3 regions of the Rossellomorea sp. DUT-2 genome follow, and region 1 is predicted to be linked to each of the others. Evidence: riboswitches for the same ligand, from Rfam matches in the RefSeq annotation. Region 1 holds a riboswitch; each other region holds the start of a gene.
The links. Region 1 has a riboswitch for lysine ahead of ACOSV2_RS10030 (aspartate kinase). Riboswitches for the same ligand answer to the same signal wherever they lie in the genome.
Positions count from the first base shown of each region.

Region 2: it holds a riboswitch for lysine, as region 1 does, so the genes downstream of both, lysA (diaminopimelate decarboxylase) here and ACOSV2_RS10030 (aspartate kinase) in region 1, are expected to answer to the same signal.
Region 3: it holds a riboswitch for lysine, as region 1 does, so the genes downstream of both, ACOSV2_RS17245 (Na+/H+ antiporter NhaC family protein) here and ACOSV2_RS10030 (aspartate kinase) in region 1, are expected to answer to the same signal.

Region 1 covers NZ_JBQPEO010000002.1:836,501-840,793, forward strand. Annotated here, with positions in the region: gene ACOSV2_RS10025 (YslB family protein) at 328-765, shown strand; gene ACOSV2_RS10030 (aspartate kinase) at 861-2,099, opposite strand; lysine riboswitch at 2,293-2,471, opposite strand; gene uvrC (excinuclease ABC subunit UvrC) at 2,821-4,293, opposite strand, start outside.
Region 2 covers NZ_JBQPEO010000003.1:670,577-674,869, forward strand. Annotated here, with positions in the region: gene ACOSV2_RS14355 (sigma-70 family RNA polymerase sigma factor) at 1-481, shown strand, start outside; gene ACOSV2_RS14360 (DUF4179 domain-containing protein) at 462-1,862, shown strand; lysine riboswitch at 1,983-2,159, shown strand; gene lysA (diaminopimelate decarboxylase) at 2,272-3,558, shown strand.
Region 3 covers NZ_JBQPEO010000004.1:400,678-404,970, reverse strand. Annotated here, with positions in the region: gene ACOSV2_RS17250 (sodium-dependent transporter) at 1-766, opposite strand, end outside; gene ACOSV2_RS17245 (Na+/H+ antiporter NhaC family protein) at 1,088-2,653, opposite strand; lysine riboswitch at 2,769-2,951, opposite strand; gene yunB (sporulation protein YunB) at 3,031-3,795, opposite strand; gene ACOSV2_RS17235 (HD-GYP domain-containing protein) at 3,855-4,293, opposite strand, start outside.

The sequences.
Region 1 (4,293 bases):
ATATGAATTCGTTTTCTAATGCATTTTTAGAATGACTAGACGACGATACATATTTTATATTGTAACAATAATGTGACATGTTCATTTTACTCCCAAGGAGTGGAAGCGTCAAGAAAACGTATACATAATTTCGACAATACCGCAAAAATATTTTCAATTTATTGATAACAGAAAAGATGAGGTATCGTCCCGTTAAATGTTCGAAAATTCAAATAAATTTTAAATAAAAGTTATATCACCAAAATATCCCAAGGTCATTTTTCAAGGTATGGGATGATAAATCCCCTTTTCATGTATATAATAGTTTTATAGAAAGAGGGGATTTACTTGGAACAGAAAAAAGAAGAAGTACAACAACCGTCCGTTCCAATCTTCGGATATGAAATGTTACGTGACATATTGATTCCAGAAATTTTAGGAAAGCATACTCCCGATATATTATACTGGGGTGGAAAACAGCTCTCTCGGAAATTCCCCCTTCAGTCATCAGAGGAACTGATATCGTTCTTCGCTGAAGCCGGCTGGGGAACTCTTACACTGCTGGAACAAAAAAAGAATGAGATGACCTATGAAATAAGCGGACCGGTGTTAGAACGACGCCTTGCCTTAAAGTCGGATGTAACATTCAAACTGGAAACGGGCTTTCTAGCCGAACAAGTACAGTTACAAAAGAAGTGTGTGGCAGAAGCTGCCGACGAACTACATAAACGAAGTCAGTCAGTGAAAGTGATTGTAAGATGGGACGAGAAAGATAAAGTAGAATAGTCCCTGCACAACCTATAACTAATACTTTAATAAAGGGTTGCCCCAATCGATGGGGCAACCCTTTTTCACTTGTCCCTTTCATTGCTACTTTAGTATTATAACGTGATTTCTTCCATCTTCACCGCGTCCAGGTTAAAGGCAGTATGTAGGACGCCTGCTGCTTTTTGCATATTTTTCTCGTCTACGACTGCCGATACTTTGATTTCAGACGTGCTGACCATTTTCACCACGATGTCGTTTTGAGCCAGCACTTCGAACATTTCCGCCGCCACCCCTGGATTGGAGATCATACCGGAGCCGACGATTGATACTTTTGCAAGCTCACTTTCATGCTCAACATGGGTAAAGCCCAATGGCTCTTTGTTCCGTTCCAGAACAGCAAGGGTTTCCTCCAAGTCTTGTTCTTTAATAGAGAATGATAAATTGGTCGTATTCTGATCGGTCTGGCTTTGAATGATAATATCTACATTCAGGTGATTTTTGGCTAAGGTCGTAAACACTGAAGATAGTCCCGTTAATGCGTTTCCTAGTCCAAATACAGTTACACGGGTGATTTCCCCTTCAAAGGCTACGCCTCTCACGATCAGGTTTTGTTCCATGCTTGCTTCCTCCTCAATATACGTTCCTTCAACTTTTTCAATACTGGATCTGACCTCTAACGGAATTTGATAATTCTTGGCAAATTCCACTGCCCGTGGATGCAGGACTCCGGCCCCTAAATTAGCCAGTTCCAACATTTCATCATAGGAAATGGACGGTAACTTTCGTGCTCCATTAATATAACGCGGGTCCGTTGTGTATACCCCGTCTACATCTGTATAAATATCACAGCGTTCTGCTTTCAAGGCAGCCGCGATCGCAACGGCGGTTGTATCCGATCCGCCACGACCGAGAGTTGTAATTTCCCCCGCTTCAGTCATCCCTTGGAATCCTGCTACGATCACCACTCTTCCCGATTGAAGGTGACTCATCATCTTTTCAGTATGAATATTGGTGATCCTTGCATTACTGTGAACGGATTCCGTCTCGATCCCTGCCTGCCAGCCTGTGAAAGAGATGGCATCATGTCCGGATTGAATCAGGGCCATCGTGAGAAGCGAAATGGTGACCTGCTCTCCTGTAGAAAGAAGCATATCCATTTCTCTCTTACTTGGCTGCGATGTAATTTCCCTTGCCAATCCAACGAGTGTATCCGTCGTTTTCCCCATGGCGGATACGACGACCACAACATCATTTCCTCTTTCTTTTTCTTCTGCGATTCTTGACGCAACATTTTGAATTCTTTCCACAGAACCTACTGAAGTCCCACCGAATTTTTGAACAATAATACTCACAGCTTCTCCCTCTTTCTCAATCGAGTGCTTCGTTAAGACTCATTTTTTGATGGTGAAGAGTACAATCACAATCATCCTAAAACGTTCATGGAACAGGTTCATCACCTGCGCTGGATAATAAAAAAAGCAATGAGAATAATATCTCATTGCTTAATGAACATACAGCAGAACATACTAAATAGGTTCATGGGCATTGTGAGATAGCTCTCCAAGATTGAATCATCTTGACAATCCTACATTTCTTAAACGTAGAACCAGCGGAATCAGCATGAGACCAAAACCACTTCGGCGAATCTCCCCTTTCCAGGCATCTCAACAGAGCTCATACTCCTCTTTACCTGTACTTTTGAAGTTCGCACCTCTATCACCACTTTAAAAAGTGATAATGTTATAAATTTTCGTTAATTATAGCACAGGGGAAATATTGATTCAATGTCTAATTGAAACAATATTTCATTTTATTATTCATTCGTGAGCTGTTTTGAATGAGCATGCGGTGGTTGATTTCCGCTGCAGGTGCTCGCTTTCCGCGTGGCGTGGGTTGAGCCTCCTCGGGCTAAAGCCCTGTGGGGTCTCAACTTCCACGCGTTTCCCGCAGGAGTCGAGCACCTTCCGCTCCAATCAACTCTGCTAATTCAAGGATTACTTCTACACCAAACAATAAACATCACGTACCTAATAATAACTTATTCAATAGCATTCCATTGATTTCTAACATTCCCTATTTTAATTTCTGCACCAATTCCTTTGCAACAGCTTCAGGAATTCCTATTTCGACAAATTCCTCCACACTGGCTTCTTTCATTTTCTTCATGGAGCCAAAGTGTTTAAGAAGCTGTTTCTTTCGTTTTGGTCCGATGCCGTCAATATCGTCAAGGGTGGACTGGAAGGCGCTTTTTCCTCTGAGCTGTCTGTGGAAGGTGATGGCAAATCGGTGGACTTCATCCTGGATCCGCTGCAGCAAGTAGAATTCCTGGCTTCTCTTTCCCAGAGGGATGATTTGCAATGGATTCCCATACAGCAGTTCCGACGTCTGATGCTTATCGTCTTTCGCAAGGCCGCCAAGCGGGATATCCAACCCTAACTCATTCTCAATGACATCCCTCGCCGCTTCAATCTGCCCTTTTCCTCCATCGATAATGATGAGATCCGGTAAAGGAAGACCATCTTTTAGAACTCTCGTATACCGTCTGCGAACGACCTCCCTCATGGATTCATAATCATCAGGGCCTTTCACGGTTTTAATCTTATACTTTCGATACTCATTCTTCGCAGGCTTTCCGTCAAGGAATACGATCATCGCAGACACAGGATCCGAACCTTGGATATTCGAGTTATCAAATGCTTCGATACGGAAGGGAGTATAAATGCCCATATGCTCCCCTAGACGTTCGATCGCCTTAATCGTCCGCTCTTCATCTCTTTCAATCAGGGCGAACTTTTCTTCAAGTGCCTGTTTCGCATTCTTTTCCGCAAGCTTGACCAATTCTTTCTTCTTTCCCCGTCTAGGCTTGGTGATTTTCACCTCTATCAGCTTAGCCGCCAATTCTTCATCAATCTCCTCAGGTAAAAAAAGTTCCTTTGGCTTAAAATGATTGGATTTCGAATAAAACTGACCTAAGAAAGTCAGAAATTCGTCCTCGGGTTCATTGTAGAGTGGGAAGAGTGACACATCCCGTTCAATGAGCTTACCTTGACGTACAAAGAATACCTGTACACACATCCAGCCTTTATCAACGGAATATCCGAACACATCCCGATCAGTGAAATCGGTCATGGTCATCTTTTGCTTTTCCATTGTCGCTTCAATGTGAAGGATTTGATCACGAAATTCCTTCGCTCTCTCAAATTCCAGATTCTCTGCTGCTTCATTCATTTTCACCGTTAATTGATTCTTGATCTCTTTGTATCCGCCATTCAGGAACCTGGAAATTTCGTCAGTCATTTGTCTATATGTATCTTTGCTTACTTCTTTGATACAAGGAGCCAGACATTGACCCATATGGTAGTAAAGACAGGCCCGATCAGGAAGGGTGGTGCATTTTCGTAACGGATACAGTCGATCCAGGAGCTTTTTCGTTTCATTTGCAGCTCCTACGTTAGGATACGGACCAAAGTACCGGCCTTTCCCCCTTTGGACTTTGCGGGTCGTAATAAGCCTCGGGTGTCTCTCGTTCGTTAACTTGATAAACGG
Region 2 (4,293 bases), on a different contig from region 1:
GCTGATCCACTCAGAAAGCGAGAAGCTGTACCGGACTGCATTCCTGTATGTGAGAAATAAAGAAGATGCCTTGGACGTTATGCAGGAGACGGTTTGCAAGGCATTTACGTCGATATCCCGGTTGAAGAATCCGGAGTACTTCAGTACCTGGCTGATCAAGATCCTGATACATACGGCATACAGTTATCTGAAAAAGCAAAGCAGGCTTGTTCTGACGGGGGATGATTTTCTCGCCAATGCCCTCACTACAGATGAAACGGATGTAGAGGGGCGGATCGATTTAATCACGGCCATGGCATCCTTGAATCAGCACTATCAAACAGTCATTATCTTATTTTACTTTCAGGGTCAGTCAATCAAGATGATTTCAGAAACAATGGATACGCCTGAAGGGACGGTTAAGACGTATCTTCACCGTGCGAAATTGGAATTGAGAAAGCTGTTGGAAGGAGTGAATCAGTATGGACAAAAAATGGTTTGAGGAAGAAATGAACAGTATCGAGGTACCAAAGGAAGAGGTTTTTGAGGCGATTTCAATAGGGATCCAAGAAGGCAGAAAACAAAAGGTCCGGAAAAAAACGGCCAAGATAAGTGCCGCCTTTATCACAGCTGCTGCCTCCATGGTACTCGTATCGGGCTTCCTATTCTCACCTGTGAACAATGCACTGGCTAAGTTGCCTGTACTGGGTGGCATTTATGAAAAAGTCGGTTCTGATGTCGGAAAAGAACTCTATTTCAGCGATAAAGTGACGGAAGTTAATCAGGCTGCCACCTCAAGCGGCGTCGATGTGACAATCACAAGCACATATTATGACGGGAACGTTATCGGAGTAACCTTCAAGGCGAAGGGTGATGACCTTTCCATCGAACATATGGACGAAGGAAATCGTCCGGTGAGTGGCTATAGCTACCACCTCTTCGACGGGAAGGATCAGAAACAATGGGGATCGGGAAGTTCGGGTCTTAAAAAAGACGGGGATGAGTTCATAGGCTCGATCGAATTTTATCGGGATGGGAAAGAACCGCCGGAAAACTTCACCCTTCCGTTAACGTTTACCCATATGGCAGATGTGAACGGTACCTGGACCTTTGATGTACCGGTTGAGAGGATTCCATCTGAAACGATCCATACAGATATAAGGACAGATTCGCAGGATGGTAAATTTGAGCTGCAAGTGACATCCATCACTAAAGGAAAAGCTACCACTACACTGGAGTATACATATTCGGTGGAGTCTGAGAAGGATACGGTAAATCTGGTCGTGTTTGATGACTTAGGGAACCGGTTATCAAAGTCCAGTGCAGAGACACTAAATATCAAAGAAGTTGACGGTGATTATCAAAAGACTGTCAGGGAGCTGTTCACTAGTAAACTCAGTGATAAGGCACATTCGCTGAAGGTCCAAGCTGATATGGAGCTAGTAGATGAAGACGGCATCATCACACTAAAGGATTCACCTCCATTCCAGATGAAGAGTTCACGTTTTGGTTATCAGGTAATGGTACAAGATATCCAAAACGAAAAAGGGAAGGTGACAGTGGACTTCACCATCGATGCCATTAAAGAAGAACAATTCAAACATGATATTTTAGAGAATTTCGCTCAATTCGTTCAGGTGATCCCATCACAAGATATAAAAAGAAATGCCAAGAATGAACTGGATTATAATGAGATGTTGAATCATATGATCAGAAGTGATAAAACGAAAACAGTGGATAAGGGTACTCTCCGTTTTCAATCCACTTTTACATTGTCTCAGGATGCCAACCTTGAGGACTACTCTCTAATTGTTCCATTCGAGACATTGAGCAGAAATGATGAGCCGCTCAAAATGAAACCGTTCGAAATCAATCTGAAATAAAATGATCCACGAAATCCCCGGGCTATCTTCCGGGGATTTTGCCTATTTCTCTCTCAAAAACCAATTGACAAACTTTTCAAGAGAATGGTATAGTAATTCAAACAAAATAATACGTCACTCTCTGATAATAGAGGCGCGAGGATGATGAGTACCTTCTTTGAGAATAATGGATTCTGAGATAAGTTGGGAAAGGCAGATCGCCGAAGCAGAAAATAGCCAATTCTATTTTTTGTTGGGCCAGCATTGAAGAAATGTTGGACTGTCACAATGCAAAAGTTGTGGAGCACTATTGAAGAGATGTTAATACATTGTCTTCATCTTGTTTCCGTGAACTTTGATGAAAAACCGTATGAGCATCTGCTTCATACGGTTTTTTGTGTTTTTTAGAGAGTCTAAAGGAGTTTAGGATATGAGTACAGTTGATGTGAATGTAAATGGGGATCTTGAAATCGGTGGCATGAGTACGGGTGAGTTGGTCGAAACCTATGGGACGCCTTTAATGGTATACGATGAAGGAATGATCCGCGGAAATGCGAAATTGTTCCGGGATGCATTTAAAGAAAGCGGATTGCAGTACCAGGTGGCTTATGCGAGTAAAGCGTTTCTTTGTAAAGAAATGGTGCGCCTGGCGGAACAAGAAAACCTATCCCTGGATGTTGTCTCAGGCGGGGAATTGTATACGGCATTGGAGGCAGGCTTCCCTGCAGCACGCATCCATTTTCACGGGAACAACAAGTCCGAAGAGGAGCTGCTAATGGCTCTTGAAGCTGAAATTGGATGCTTTGTCGTCGATAGTTTCCTCGAACTTGAACTGCTGCATGACCTGGCAAAAGAGCGGGAGCAAGAGGTTCAGATCCTGATCAGGGTCACACCGGGCGTGGAAGCCCATACCCATGAGTACATCACGACGGGACAGGAGGATTCGAAATTTGGATTCAGCATTTCCAATGGACAGGCGGCCACTGCGATTCAGCTTGCAATCAGAAAGCCTTACTTCTCATTGCTCGGCCTCCATTCCCATATCGGATCCCAAATCTTTGAACGGGAAGGCTTTGATCAGGCGATCCAGGTATTGGCTGATTTCATGCAGCGGATCCGGATTGATTTAGGCGCAACGATGCCGGTGCTGAATATCGGTGGTGGATTTGGTGTCCGGTACACGGAAGAAGACCAGCCCTTGCCGATTCCAACTTATGTGAAATCTATTACCGATAGTGTGAAGACCTATTTTGCAGAGAATGAATATCCTCTCCCTGAAGTATGGGTGGAGCCGGGCAGAAGCATGGTAGCAGAAGCGGGGACTACGTTGTATAAAGTTGGTTCAAAGAAAATCATTCCTGATGTGCGCACATATGTAGCCATTGACGGGGGGATGACGGATAATATCCGTCCCGCTTTGTATCAGGCCAAATACCATGCGGTCCTGGCCAACCGTCCGCAAGAAGAATGCACGGAGCTTGTGAGCATCGCCGGCAAGTGCTGCGAATCAGGTGACATGCTCATCTGGGATTTGATGCTGCCGCCGACGAATTACGGTGATATCCTTGCTGTCTTTAGTACAGGGGCTTACGGGTATTCCATGGCGAGTAACTATAACCGTATTCCCCGCCCGGCCGTTGTGTTTGTAAAAGATGGGGAATCACGGGTCGTAATTGAACGTGAATCGTATGCAGATTTAGTTCGAAATGACCGGTAAATAGGGAGGGCTTTCCTTTCGGATTGAAATAAAATTGAAAATAACAGAAATTACTCAAACAATCCTGTGCAGGTGAAAGAGGATTTCAGTCGATAAGTAAAGGTTTCGTACATTGGGAAGGCTTGCGTCTAATGAGATGCAGCCTTCTTTTTCATCTATTTATAAACGCTATTCCGAACCCAACTCTCAAAATGTTTTTTCCCTCTATTATTCTGACTACAAAAATGGAACAGGATACGACCCTTTTCAATATCATTTCACGGGACTTTAGGCAGGTTGAGATATGCTAATTGGACTGTACTCATCGCTTACCGAATATGGAGCTGAAACTTTTACAGACCGAACGTATACGATGGAATGATGCCCTTCAAATGCTCCCTTAGCTTGTTACATTGTCAGAATGGCTCAGCACCTTCTTATATCATTTTTCATAAATAAGTTGAATGGAAATCAATGGTCACTTTGAGAATAGTTCTCTATTCCCTGAAAATAACCCCTATTGAGAAATGACTGTACTGAGACTTACAATTTAATTAGCCACAGACATACAAAATTACTCCTAGAGAAACAAGTTTGCATCCAGGGAGAGGCAGGCGACTTTGTAAAAGGTAGGTGATCACGGACAGAATCTGAACCTAGTAGTCTATTTCTTTATCTGCATTTTATAGGACTACATACCTTCTTTATTTTTCCCTCAGCAAGAGTCTACTCATATGAATCAATCAACTGACGAAA
Region 3 (4,293 bases), on a different contig from region 1:
CGTTATTTGTAATATCCGATTTCTTAGGAAGGTAACTGGAATACGTAATCATAATCGCGAATGCGATGGATAAGCTGAAGAAAATTTGTCCGTAAGCCGCTACCCAAACACCAGGGTCAGCTATTTTGCTGAAATCCGGTTTGAAGAAAGCATCTAAACCATCCAATGCTCCAGGTAATGTTAAAGCGCGAACAACAATTATTAAGAATAAAATAACTAGTGCCGGAATAAAGATCTTATTCGCTACTTCGATTCCCTTCTTTACACCTTTGAAAAGAATCCCTAATGTAATCACCCATACCAATACAAGCGGAATGAATACTCCAGGAACGATACTGCCTGTCTGACCGGGATCAACCGTCAGCTTCAAATAGTCATTGAATAAGAATGACTCTGTATCCTTCCCCCAACCTAAATTGAAAGAAAACACACTGTACGACATCGCCCATGCGATAATGACGGCATAATAGGTAGAAATGACAAATGCGATTAATACTTGCCACCAGCCAAGCCACTCTGATTTCCTATTCAGACGGAAATAAGATAGTGGTGCCGACCCACGGTACTTATGACCTAACGTAAATTCAAGCACTAATAATGGAATACCTGCTGTAAGAAGAGCGAATAAATACGGAATAAAGAATGCTCCTCCACCATTTTCATACGCTACTGCTGGAAAACGCCAAATGTTTCCCAAACCGATTGCTGATCCAACAGCAGCTAGAATAAATCCTGCTCGTGTTCCAAACTGGGCACGTTTCTCCATGTTGGTTCCCCCCTAGTTCTTTTCAACTACCATATTAAGGTATTCGAAATTTTTATATTTTCAGATTATTTATAATCTACAGTCAGTATAGCTAGTTCCAAGGCAATTGTCAAAGCTATTTTGAAGCATATAGAGAGATTTTTTCTAATCGGGACAGGTACTATTTCACTATAAGAATTTTGTCGAACCATGAAGAATTGATGATCGGAAAGGTTGAGTTGGGTTTTGGGATACCACCACGTGTTTTAGTAGATACCCTGACATCAATACGAATACATACTAAAAAACCAGAAGCCGATAAGCTCCTGGTTTTTCATTTAATTATTGTTCTGAAACAGCGGGTTTTGCTTTTTCACCAAACAGAAAAGCGAATGCGACGATTAATATGATCACAACACCGAGACCGAACAGCGTACTTCCAGTGAATCCTAATACAAGGTATCCAATCGATGCAGCAACCGCTCCGATTAATGCATATGGAAGCTGTGTAAGAACGTGATCGATATGGTTGCTTCCTGCTCCTGTAGAGGAAAGGATGGTTGTATCCGAAATTGGAGAACAGTGATCTCCCAATACGGATCCAGCTAAAACAGCTGCCATCGCAGGAAGTAAGATGCTTACATCTGTCGCTGCAGCAATTTCACCGGCGATCGGAAGTAAGATTCCGAAAGACCCCCATGAGGTTCCCGTCGAGAATGCCATGATTCCGGCAACTAAGAACAAGATGACAGGAAGTGCCTGCATCGGTAAGCTTGATTGTTCAACCAGACCCGCAAGGTACGTACCCGTTTGCAATTGATCGATCAATGTGACGATCGTCCAGGCGAAGATAAGGATGTAAACGGCTGGCAGCATGGATTTGATCCCTTCCACTACTGCTGTTCCAACGGCTTTCCCTTCGATTCCTTTCAAGCTGACTTGACGAAGGAAGAAAATCAGTGCAACAAGGAGACCGAATAACCCACCATATAATAATGATTTCGTTACATCTGTATTTTCAAAAATCGGCAGGATGTCAAACGATCCTACTGCTTGATATCCTGTCCAGAGCATCATTCCAATCGTACCGATAACAAGAGCTACAATTGGCCAGACAAGATCACCTACTGATCCTTTCGAGCTGACAGGCAGATCATTCTTCAATTCGCCTGGAATCTCTTTTTCAGGATCATAAAGGGCTCCCGTTTCAAGGGCTCTGACTTCATGCTCTTTCATCTTTCCAAAGTCCAGGCCTTTAGCAGCAACCATGATGACAAGCAGGACAGCTGCCCAGACATAAAGGTTCATCGGAATCATTTGAACGAAGGCCGAAAATGCTGTGTACTCTGTGATACTGTGTGTAGCCAGAATCGAACCGATAATACCGATGATGTACGCTCCCCAACTTGAGATTGGAGAAACGACACAAATGGGTGCCGATGTCGAGTCGATGATATAGGCCAGTTTCGCACGTGAAATTTTGTGACGATCCGTAATGGGTCTCGAAACCTGTCCAACGGCAAGGGCGTTAAAATAGTCATCAATAAAAATTATGATACCTAAAACGGCTGCAAGAAGCTGCGCCCCTTTTCTCGTTTTCACACGTTTCATCGCCCATTCACCGAATGCGCGGCTACCGCCGGAAATATTCACAAATGCTGTGATGACACCAAGAATGAGTAAGAAGAAAATAATATAGACATTCCAGGTGTTGAGTGCTCCATCTGCGACAAAGATGCCTTTAAAGGCGTCCCACATAAAGCTTAATGTTTTCGTAATTGAGAAATCTGCTAACAGAAAGGCAGACGCAACGATTCCTACTCCCAGTGAAAGTAGAACCCGTCTCGTAAGTATAACCATAAGAATGGCTAAAAGGGGTGGTAATAGTGAGTAAATCGTGTTTTCCATAATGTCCTCCTCCTATTTGATAGGGGGGAACCATCGTAGCATGATAGAGGATAATAAAAAAAGGCAACGATAGAGAAGCTATCATTACCTTAGTAAGTAATTTAAGTGCTCCATCACGATCTGTAGCTCCCCATTATAGAGATTCCCCTATAATGACAGTGTTATCCTTCTTCAAGATAACCCCAGCAAATACACATTCGACATGTATATTTACTTCGGCAAAAGTTCCCTTTCATCTGTTCTCACAGTTGTCATTCTCAAACAGCTTACTCTTGAACTCTGCGCCTCTACCCCATCGGACTGATGATGTGGTGTGTTATAAAATTTTCTTTATTAATATAACAAACTATCATTCTTTTGACAACTTTTTTTCTTGACTAATTTGTGGGAATTTCAATGGAAGGACTGGATTCTCCTCCACCATTGTTATAAAACTGCGGTACATCCAAGTGAACGGTACCCATGGCAACAAGGATATCCTGCTTGATGGTTTCGGTTTTCGTTGCAAATGGAATGATGATCTGGACATTGACTTCAAGCTCCACAAACACTTTCACAACGGCATTATTAATTCCGAATTGCTCTACCGTAGTTTTAATATCAGAACGGACATCTCCGATCGAATGGAAGCGAATCGGCACTTTTGGACCAAGGTTACCGAGTAACACGTTGTTGGTCGCTTGACCTAGAGGCACCGAGTAAGTGATCCCTTTCGCTGCTTTAGACTTTCCTTCATCAATTTCCACTTCGGTAATAAATTCAAGGTTTTCTAAATTTCCCTCTTCTGCTTCTTGCAGGTTTTGTTGAACTAAGTTGGTGATTTCTGCCTGAACCCGGTTGATGGTTTGAGTATTATATTTAAATGAAACAATGTCGCCTTCTGTATTCTTTACTTCTTCGGTTATATCCGAAATATCAAGAACATCGGCAATTTTTTTGTTTATCGCTTTATTGATAACCAACGTACCGATCCTACTGGTTTGAGTTTCAGCATACGCAAGCAGTGTCGGTTTCAAACCTTTGTTAATGATCCACAATCCGAATCCAGTCGAAATCATAAAGAATAGAATCGTGATGATCATCACATAACGAAAAGGCAGCGGCCCTCCTCTTCGGGGTTTGTATGTTTTAAACTTTGACAAAAAAATCCCCCCTTACAAGCTATTTGTATGCAAAGTAAGAGGGGTTTAACGCAAAAAAATTATTTAATTTTAAGAGATTGGGGTTCATAATCCGGATCAAATCCGGTAATCACCTTATCTAATTCCGTACTTAAATCCATGGCATAAGGCGTTTGTATTTCCTGTCCATCTTCTTCGATGATCCGAATCACCGGTCGATCCGTTACACCTTTATTTTGATCGGTCACAATTCCTTTTCGGCCATCATTCAGCTCGACAACCATCCCATTCGGATACATGGCCACAGAAGACCTGAAGGCTTCAATCACATTTGCATCAAACAGAGTACCGCTTCCTGCATATAATACCTCCAGCGCTTGATGTGGAAGCATGGCTTTCCGATATACACGATTTGACGTCATAGCATCGAATACATCGGCCACCGCTATGATTTTTGCAAAGGGGTGGATATCCTCACCTTTGATCCCTCGTGGATAACCAGATCCATCAAGCCTCTCA